2 regions of the Sphingobium sp. KCTC 72723 genome follow, and region 2 is predicted to be linked to the other one. Evidence: predicted binding sites of a transcription regulator. Region 2 holds the regulator's gene; the other holds the start of a gene.

Region 1 (4,728 bases), 1.8 Mb from region 2:
ATGATGCCATGCTCGGGGAAATGATCTGCCAGATGGCTGCGGATGATCGCTTCGACCCGGCTGTCGACTTCGCTTACCGGATCGCGCATCAAGGCAATGGCGTTATCATCCCCCTTATATTGCACGGCCATTAGGCTGCCCAGCGCAGCCAGGATTTCCCGGCCGCCGATCGTGGCCAGTTCCACCGCAACAGCTTCCATGCGGGCAAGTAAATCCGGTGTTGGCATCGGCTCAGCAACTGTCATCGTCATGTCCCGTCATACTGCCAGGCACCAATATCGTCACCGGCTCGTCATCCAGCCGTATTTCGACCGTCCATGCGTCGTCAGGCATGTCGATGGGGCGATCGTCGATCCGGGGGCACAGCCCGCTGGCCTGAAGCGTGACGACGCAACCTGTTTCCAGGCGGGCCGGTGGCGGGCCGGAGAAATGTTCGGCCCATCCCACCATGGCGTCACGATCGGCCTCGCCAACGAGCAGGATGTCGAGCAGCTTATCCTGTGTGTCCGCCCTTGGCGCGAACGGGAGCCGTGGGCCGATCGCGCCGATGTTGAGAATTTCTACAAGCAGCCATGGCCCGTCGAAACGGCGTCCATCGATATCAACGACGCACGCGATCGGCTTGGCCGTGCGCAACGTCTCCCGAAATGCTGCGCGGCCGTTTTCGCGCTTCTCCTCCGGGGTGTCGGGCGATTCATCGACAAGTTCGATAGATTGATTGAGCGCGCCAAGACCTACCGCTTCCAGAAAGCCTTTCCGCCCGAAGAGCCCGGTGACGCTGCCTACGGTCAGCCTCTTTTCGCGCGCATTGTAGAGACCACCAATGACGGCTTCGACCGATTGACGAATGCCCAGCGCCCTTGCGACATTATTGGACCCGCCCATCGGCAGGATCGCAATCGGTACAGACCGGTCGGGCATCTCGATGGCGACCGAAGCTACGGTTCCATCACCGCCGGCGGCAATCGCCATTTCCATGCCACTCATTCCGGATCGAATATCGTCCCGGCCATGTTCACAGTAGCGGATGGCGAAGCCGGCCTCTTCCAATTGACCGATGAGCGACCGGATCGGCTCGGGCTTTGTTCCCGCATTGGGGCTATGGACCAGTAGCGCCTTCACCCGAAATATCTGCCATTCAACCTAGATCGCGTCGCCAAAATACCAATCATAGTTGCGCCCCAAATTCTTCCAAAGCGGCCGTAACGACTTCGACCTTCGCGTCATCCTGCAAATCGATCGAAACCATGATGCCGCCAGCAAGAGGAACATCATCCCTTTCGTCCTGATCGAACGTCTCGCTATCTGCGCCTCCAATCCGATTGCCTGCGCTGTTGTCCGGTCCGGATGCAGTCACGAAAATATCGGTTCGCTCAATGCCAATTTCCTGGACCAGTCGTTCCACGGCCATGTCCGCCTGGTCCCGTCTATCGAATGTGCCTGTCAATGTGGTGCTCATGGTGATCCTTTCATCAAGGCTTGGAATCGGCCCGATCAGTCTCTGGATAATCTTCCGGTTTCACGGTGCCGACAGAGGGGCGGTCCTCGACATCCTCCTGCGACTTGCCGCCGCGTGTTCGTGGATCGGGATCATCGCCATTGGGTCGGACATCGCCTGCAGGCCCGCGTCGTGGCAACCCGTCCGATCGGCCCTTTTCAGGGTCGAAACCATTTTCGTTTCCAGGCATGTTCTTGATCCTTCCGCAACGCAGTGGCCGGAAGCGATGCCCGGCCTTGGTATGAAGCGCTGATCGGGCGATCGGTTGCATTCTGGCTCCCCCCTTTATTGTAGGAACCACAAGCCGCATGGACCGTTATCGGTGGAACATATCAAGAACAATGAGGCTGTCATGACCGACCGTTTCCATAATCCCAAACTCGATGAGCACCCGGCTTCGAACGCTGAGAAAGATCCAGCAGATTGGGTGTCGGGCAACGAACCCATCACCGGCGCGCAGGCGTCCTATCTAGCGACCTTATGCGAAGAAGCGGGTGTGGAACTGCCAACCGGAGATCTGACGAAAGCAGATGCATCGCGTCAGATCGATGAGATGAAAGCGAAGCTTGGGCGCGCCTGACGGACTTGTGGTTCGAACCATTTGTGATGGTTCATGCCGGAAATCGCACCACATGATCTAATTTTGATGGAAGGGGCCGGGCCTGCCACAGCGTCACGTCCAATCCACCCAAACTAATGTCGATCAGACAGATTTTCCAACAGACAATTGGACCCATCCGACATTCAGGCGTTGTCCGCTCATACCGAGACGCAGCCTCCGAACGATCGGACTGCTCCACGTGGACATCATAAGAATGGCTGGAGAATGCCCATGACGATGGCGACAGACGATGCCCCACCGACGACATCGAAATTGAAAGAAGAACGCGCAAACGGAATCGCGGCCGTGACCCAATCAAAGGGTGATGATCTGATCGGGCGCTCGGTCACGATCAACCGTCCTCGCGACGAACTCTTCGCCTATTGGCGCGATTTTTCCAATCTGCCCTCGTTCATGGATAATGTCGAACGGATCGATATATTGTCGGACACGACATCGCATTGGGTGGTGAAGGCGCCGGCTGGACGCACCGTGGAATGGGACGCGACCATCACGGAGGAGAAGGCTGGCGAATGGATCGCCTGGACCTCTGCCGAAGGCGCCGATGTCCCCAATAGCGGCCGCATCGAATTTCGCGATGCGGGCGCGCGTGGCACCATCGTCACGGCGACCATCGCGTATGATCCGCCCGCAGGCGTGGTGGGCAAGGTGATCGCCAAGCTCTTCCAGCGCGAACCCGCCATCCAGGCGCGACGCGATCTGCGCCGTTTCAAGCAATTGATGGAAACGGGCGAGGTTGCGACCGCAGCTTGGACCCAAAAGCAACGTGACGAGGAGAAAGTCTGATGCGCGCGCTGACATGGCACGGCAAGCATGACGTCCGCGTCGATACCGTGGAAGATCCCGAAATCCTCAACCCGCGCGATGCGATCATCAGGATCACGTCGACGGCGATCTGCGGGTCCGACCTGCATCTTTACGACGGTTATATCCCGACCATGCAGGCGGGCGACATACTTGGCCATGAATTCATGGGCGAAGTGGTCGAAACCGGTCCCAAATCCACATTGTTAAAGGGGCAGCGGGTCGTGGTGCCCTTCACCATCGCCTGCGGCAGTTGCTATCATTGCGGCAAGCATCAATATTCCGCCTGCGACAATGGCAATCCGGCCGACAATCAGGACATCGGCCAGGAAATGTACGGTCAGCCCATGTCGGGCCTGTTCGGTTACAGCCATCTGACCGGCGGCTATGCAGGCGGTCAGGCGGAATATGTCCGCGTACCATTTAGCGATGTGGGGCCGATCGTGGTGCCTGACGGGCTGGATGATGATGAGGTTCTGTTCCTGTCGGACATCCTGCCCACCGGATGGCAGGCGGCGGAGAATGCGGACATCGAACCGGGCGATACGGTGGCGGTATGGGGCTGCGGTCCGGTCGGGCTGTTCGCGGTCCAGTCCGCTTTCCTGATGGGCGCGCACCGCGTCATCGCAATCGACCATTTTCCGCATCGCCTTGAACTGGCCAAAAAATTCGGGGCCGAGACGATCAACTTCGAGGAATCGAAGACTTACGAAGCGTTGATGGAGATGACCGGCGGCATCGGGCCTGATGCGGTGATCGACGCGGTGGGCCTTGAAGCCCATGGCTTCTTTGTCGACAATGTGGTCGATCAGATCAAGGCGTCGCTATTCCTTGGGACCGATCGCACCCATTCGATCCGGCAAGCGATCCATGCCTGTCGCAAGGGCGGGCGGGTGTCGATGCCAGCCGTCTATGGCGGTTTCGTGGACAAGTTTCCGTTGGGCGCCTTCATGGAGAAGGGGCTGACCCTCAAGACCGGCCAGACGAGCGTACAACATTATATGCCCGCTCTGCTCAATGCGATTCTGGAGGGCAAGATCGATACGACCTTCCTGATATCGCATCGCATGGGCCTGGAAGATGCGCCCAAGGGCTACAAGATGTTCCACGACAATCAGAATGAAGTGACCAAGATCGTGCTGAAGCCCGGTCTTCCCGTCGCTGCGCAATAGGAGAGACGTATATGGCCAATAAATTCGCGATTGTCACCGGCGCCTCCACCGGCATTGGCTTCGAACTCGCCTCCATCGCCGCGGAAAATGGGTATGACTTGTTGGTCGTGGCTGACGAACCGTTGATTGATGCCGCCGCGCAGGAATTCAAGGGGCATGGCGTCGAGGTTATTGCGGTCGAGGCCGATCTGTCGACATTGCAAGGCGTGGACACGCTCCTCGCCGCGGCCGATGGCCGGCAGGTCGATCTGCTATGCGCCAATGCCGGGCGCGGCCTGGGTCACGCTTTTCTCGACCAGGATGTGAGCGATTGGCGGCGGGTGGTAGACACGAACATCACCGGCACGCTGTATCTGCTCCAGCACATCCTGAAGGCGATGGTTGCACGTGACGAGGGTAAAGTCCTGATCACAGGATCAATCGCAGGCTTCATCCCGGGCAGCTTCCAGGCTGTCTACAATGGCAGTAAGGCGTTCGTGGACAGCTTTGCCGATGCGATCCGGAACGAAATCAAGGATAGCAAGGGCGTGACTGTCACGACATTGATGCCAGGGCCTGTCGAGACGAAATTTTTCTACCGTGCAGACATGCTCGACACCAGTGTCGGCGCTTCGGAGAGCAAAAGCGATGCC
Region 2 (4,728 bases):
GATTTCGCCCTCGACGCCACGGGCGTCACCGTCACCGCCACTGCCCGCACCGCCGGGCAGACGGGCGTGGAAATGGAGGCGCTGACCGCCGCATCGGTCGCGCTGCTCACTGTCTATGACATGGCCAAAGCGCTCGATAAGGGCATGATGATCGGCAATATCGGCCTGATCGCAAAGACCGGCGGCAAATCGGGCGACTGGCGCCGCACCCCATGAGCCTGCTGCCGGTAGCCGAAGCCCAGGCCCGCCTGTTCGCGCTGGCAACGCTCTTGCCAGCAGAGCAAACTCCGCTCGTCGCCTGCACCGGCCGCTGGCTGGCGCAGTCCATAATCGCCTTGCGCGACCAGCCATGGGCCGCTCTGTCCGCGATGGACGGCTATGCCGTGCGCGCGGCCGAAGAACCCGGCCCTTGGCGCATCACTGCAACCAGCAGCGCCGGTGGCCCGCCCCCCGCATCGCTTGGCCCCGGCGAAGCCTGCCGCATCTTCACCGGCGCGCCTCTGCCGCCGGGTGCCGACGCCATCCTGATTCAGGAAAATGCCGCCGTCGAAGCCGACCTGCTTCGCGCCATCGACGGCACGCTGGCCACGGGCCGCCACGTCCGCCCCGCCGCATCCGATTTCGGGAATGGTGCGCCCCTGCTCGAAGCAGGCGCACGGCTCGGCCCGGCACAGATCGCGCTGGCGGCACTGGGCGGTCATGGCCAGCTCCCCGTCCGCCGCCGCCCCTGCATCGCGCTGATCTCGACCGGCGACGAACTCGTCCCGGCCGGCGCACCAACCCCACCGGGCCGCCTGCCCTCCTCCAACGCGCCGATGCTCGCCGCCCTGCTGGCCGCGCTACCCTGCGATGTGATGGATCTGGGCATCGTGCCGGACGATCTGGACGCTATGGTCGCCGCTCTCGCCCGCGCAAAGCAGGCCGACATCATCGTTTCGACTGGCGGCGCATCGGTCGGCGATCATGATCTGGTCCGCCCCGCCTTCGCTCAGGCTGGCGGCACGCTCGATTTCTGGAAGATCGCCATGCGTCCGGGCAAGCCACTGATGGCCGGTCGGCTGGACAGCGCGCTGTTCCTGGGCCTGCCAGGCAACCCCGTATCGGCCTTCGTCACCGCAACTTTATTCCTGCTGCCCCTCGTCCGCCACCTGTCGGGCGCGCACGATCCGCTGCCGCCAACGCTCGAAGCGCGCCTCGCTTCCCCCCTGCCGCAAACCGCCGAACGCGACGATTATCTGCGCGCACGTCAGGGCAAGGATGGAATCGTTACGGTAACGTCACAGGACAGCGCCGCCACTGCCGCCCTCGCCATGGCCGATTGCCTCATCCACCGCCCCGCCGGATCACCAACCGCCGCGCAAGGCGAAAGCGTCACGATAATCCCGCTTTAGCCACAAATATATGTCAGCAATGCTGTCTTTCTCCGACCATATCCTCGCGATGGTCGCGATCGCCAAATTGCCGCTCACCTTCCTGAAATCGCACGCCATTTCCCCAACGCCGACGATTGGCGTCATGGTCTGTCCGGTGCCGATCGTTAGCAGGGTAAGGAATTTGGGGCATCATCACTCTCTATGTCCATCTTGCTGTCTCTTTTGTCGGCAGCATGATCGCAAAACCCCCTTGCCCCCATCTCGTTCCCGCAAATGCGACGGGTTGCAGCGGCGCTTGACTTGCCCCGTTCCGTTTACTAACTGTTCTTCATACGTTCCACGGAAGGACCGCAGTCATGTTGACGCTCAAGCAGCAGGAATTGCTCAGCTTCATTCAAACCCGGCTGGATGAAGGCGGCGTGTCCCCCTCGTTCGAGGAGATGAAGGACGCGCTCGACCTGCGTTCCAAATCCGGCATCCACCGGCTCATCAACGCGCTGGAAGAACGCGGCTTCATTCGCCGCCTGCCCAACCGCGCCCGCGCGCTCGAAGTGTTGAAACTGCCCGACGCCATGCACCGCACGCCCGCTGCCCCGGCAAAACCCAAAGCCGCGCCCAGCCTGCCGATGCTGCCCACGGCGGCCAATGACGTCATCGAAATTCCCCTGCACGGCCGCATCGCGGCAGGTGTTCCGATCGAAGCGATGGAAGGACAGAATATGCTCTCCGTCCCCGCCGCCCTGCTCGGCGCGGGCGATCATTATGCGCTCGAAGTCTCCGGCGATTCGATGATCGAAGCGGGCATATTGGACGGCGACTTCGCCCTGATCCAGCGCACCGAAAGCGCCCGCGAAGGGCAGATCGTCGTCGCCCTGATCGACGAGCATGAAGCCACGCTCAAATTTTTCCGCCGCGAAGGGCCACGGGTCCGGCTCGACCCGGCCAACAGCGCCTATGAACCGCAACTTTATGATTCCAATCAGGTGCGGATTCAGGGCAAGCTGGCCGGACTGCTGCGCCGCTATAACTGAGGACGGGCCAAGTTACGGCGCGGTGCTGGGCGCGCGATCCACGGATGCGCGTCGCCCGGCTGCCGCACCGTCCTGACCGAACCATTGGCCAGGTTGATGGCGACGCCACCCGTCCGCGCCAGCAACCGGCGGTCGATTTTCAACCAGCGCGGCCTGCACCAGCGCGGCAATCCCCGGTCGGCGATCACGATATCCGCCGCCGCGCAGTCCTTCTCAAACTGCACCCGCTCCACGAACATGGAATTGCGAGTCATCAACACCGCCCATGTCCGCTCGCCCGCCCGTACCCGCGCCGCACATAAATCCGCCGAACAGCGCGCCTCCGGCAAACCCGCCAGCGCATCCAGCGGCCCGTCATAGCCCGCACTCTCCGCCAGCGTATCGCGCACATAATCTCCCGCTCCGGCACGCAGCAACGCCATCCGCCCCGTCGCCATCCGCACCACGACATGGCGGCCATCGCCCGTCACCAGCAGGTCAGGCGGCGACTGCATCAGCATCGCCGCCACACCGACCACAACCCCGCCAAGCCCCAGCCACCGCCCCCCGCTGCGCCACAACAGGCACCACAACAGCCCGCCGATCGTTACCCCGAACGTCCATCCCGGCATGGCCGGCGTCACCATCATCGCCATCGGCTGCGCCGCCACGCCATGGGCCAGCACCAGCAACAGGCCCAGCGCCCGTTCGGTCAGCCACCAGAATGGCGCGCCCAACCCCGCCAGATCGAACAGCAAAGCCAGCGCCTCCAGCGGCATCACCACGAACGTCGTCAGCGGAATCGCGATGATATTGGCGAACGCCCCCAGCATCCCGGCCTTGTGAAAATGAAACAGCGCGATCGGCATCAGCACCAGTTCGACTGCGATCCCCGTCATCAACGTCGCGGCCAGCACCCGCATCCCCTTGCGCATCACCCCCTCGTCCCGCGCCGCCGCAAAGGCCCGAAACCCCGGATGCTCCGCCAGCGCGACCAGCGCCGTCACGGCGGCAAAGCTCATCTGAAAACTCGGCCCCGCCACCGCTTCGGGCCAGAAGGCCAGCACGACCAGCGCGCCCGACGCCACCAGCCGCAGCGTAATCGCGTCCCGCCCCATCGCCAGCCCGCCCAGCACCAGCAACGCCGCGACGCACGACCGCACCGTCGGCACTTCCGCTCCGGTCAACAGCGTGTATCCGATCCCGGCCAGCGCTCCGCCCCCTGCCGCGATCAGCATCAACGGCCACTCCAGCGCCGCCCGGCGGCTCAGCGCCATCACCCGCATCAGCAGGAAAATCACCGCCCCGATCAGCGCCGTCACATGCAGCCCGCTGATCGACAGCAGATGCGCCAGCCCGCTGCGCCGCATCGCTTCGGCATCCGCCTCGGCACTCGCGCCCTGATCCCCGGTCGCCAGCGCAATCGCAATGCCCTGCGCCGGGCCATCGACCTGCCCGGCTATGTGCGTGAACAAACGCGCCCGTAAAGACGGCGCGACACTGGCCGGACGCAGCAACGCGATTGGCTTCAAAGCCTTGCCGGTCGCACCGATCCCTTGAAAATAGGCGCGCGCGGCGAAATCATAACCCCCCGGCACGGCGGGCGGCGCGGGCGGCATCAACCGCACGCGAAAGCGGATCACTGCCCCTTCACCCAGCCCCGCCGGTACATCATCCTCCGCAATATTGACCCGGATCATCCCCGGCAGCGCTGGCGCATCGACGGGCCGCAGCATCGCCCGCACCATCTGCTGCGCTGGCACCGGGCGCACCGACACCACTTCCCCCGTCACCGTCGCGAACAACGCGCGCGCCAGCGGCGGCTCCCCCACCAGCATCGCCTTGCCCCACACCAGCGCGCAACCGATGCACGCCAGCATCCCGCCCGCCACGATCATCCGTCGCAACCGCCCGCCTTCGGGCAGCAACAGCCCGGCACAGGCCAGCCCCAGCGCCACGCAGCAAAAGGCCATCCACCCCAGCGCATCGGGCAACAGAAACCAGGCGGAAATACCCGCGCCCAGTCCCACCGGCACCCAAAGCGGCACTTGCTCCCGCTCATTTTCCAGCCAGCATTCCACCCGCGCAAATCCGCCGCGCGCGCCCGCGCCGATCCCCCGACCAAGGGAGGTTTGTCGTGGCTCAAAAGCCATGCTAGGGGGCGTCACATCCATGGGTCAGCAAGGCGAATGTCAGGGAATATGACGGCAAGTGCAACGGGAATGAACAAGCCGGTGGTGACGCGGTTCGCCCCCTCCCCGACAGGTTTCCTGCATATCGGCGGCGCCCGCACCGCTTTGTTCAACTGGCTGTTCGCGCGCCATCATGGCGGCAAATTCCTGCTG

The links. Region 2 encodes LexA, which represses DNA repair genes until DNA is damaged. Its sites were predicted from a motif close to GTTCCNCNCTTGTTCT; they were not measured.
Region 1: SPBM01_RS13490 (DUF3072 domain-containing protein) is a predicted target of LexA. The motif match lies at 1,763-1,778, and genes of this name have one in related genera.

Annotation. Positions count from the first base shown of each region.
Region 1 covers NZ_CP060388.1:2,737,559-2,742,286, forward strand. Annotated here, with positions in the region: gene SPBM01_RS13470 (inositol monophosphatase family protein) at 1-251, opposite strand, end outside; gene SPBM01_RS13475 (diacylglycerol/lipid kinase family protein) at 232-1,122, opposite strand; gene SPBM01_RS13480 (hypothetical protein) at 1,169-1,459, opposite strand; gene SPBM01_RS13485 (hypothetical protein) at 1,473-1,688, opposite strand; gene SPBM01_RS13490 (DUF3072 domain-containing protein) at 1,851-2,078, shown strand; gene SPBM01_RS13495 (SRPBCC family protein) at 2,331-2,906, shown strand; gene SPBM01_RS13500 (zinc-dependent alcohol dehydrogenase) at 2,906-4,096, shown strand; gene SPBM01_RS13505 (SDR family NAD(P)-dependent oxidoreductase) at 4,108-4,728, shown strand, end outside.
Region 2 covers NZ_CP060388.1:976,888-981,615, forward strand. Annotated here, with positions in the region: gene moaC (cyclic pyranopterin monophosphate synthase MoaC) at 1-216, shown strand, start outside; gene glp (gephyrin-like molybdotransferase Glp) at 213-1,391, shown strand; gene lexA (transcriptional repressor LexA) at 1,730-2,404, shown strand; gene SPBM01_RS04925 (ComEC/Rec2 family competence protein) at 2,395-4,536, opposite strand; gene gltX (glutamate--tRNA ligase) at 4,606-4,728, shown strand, end outside.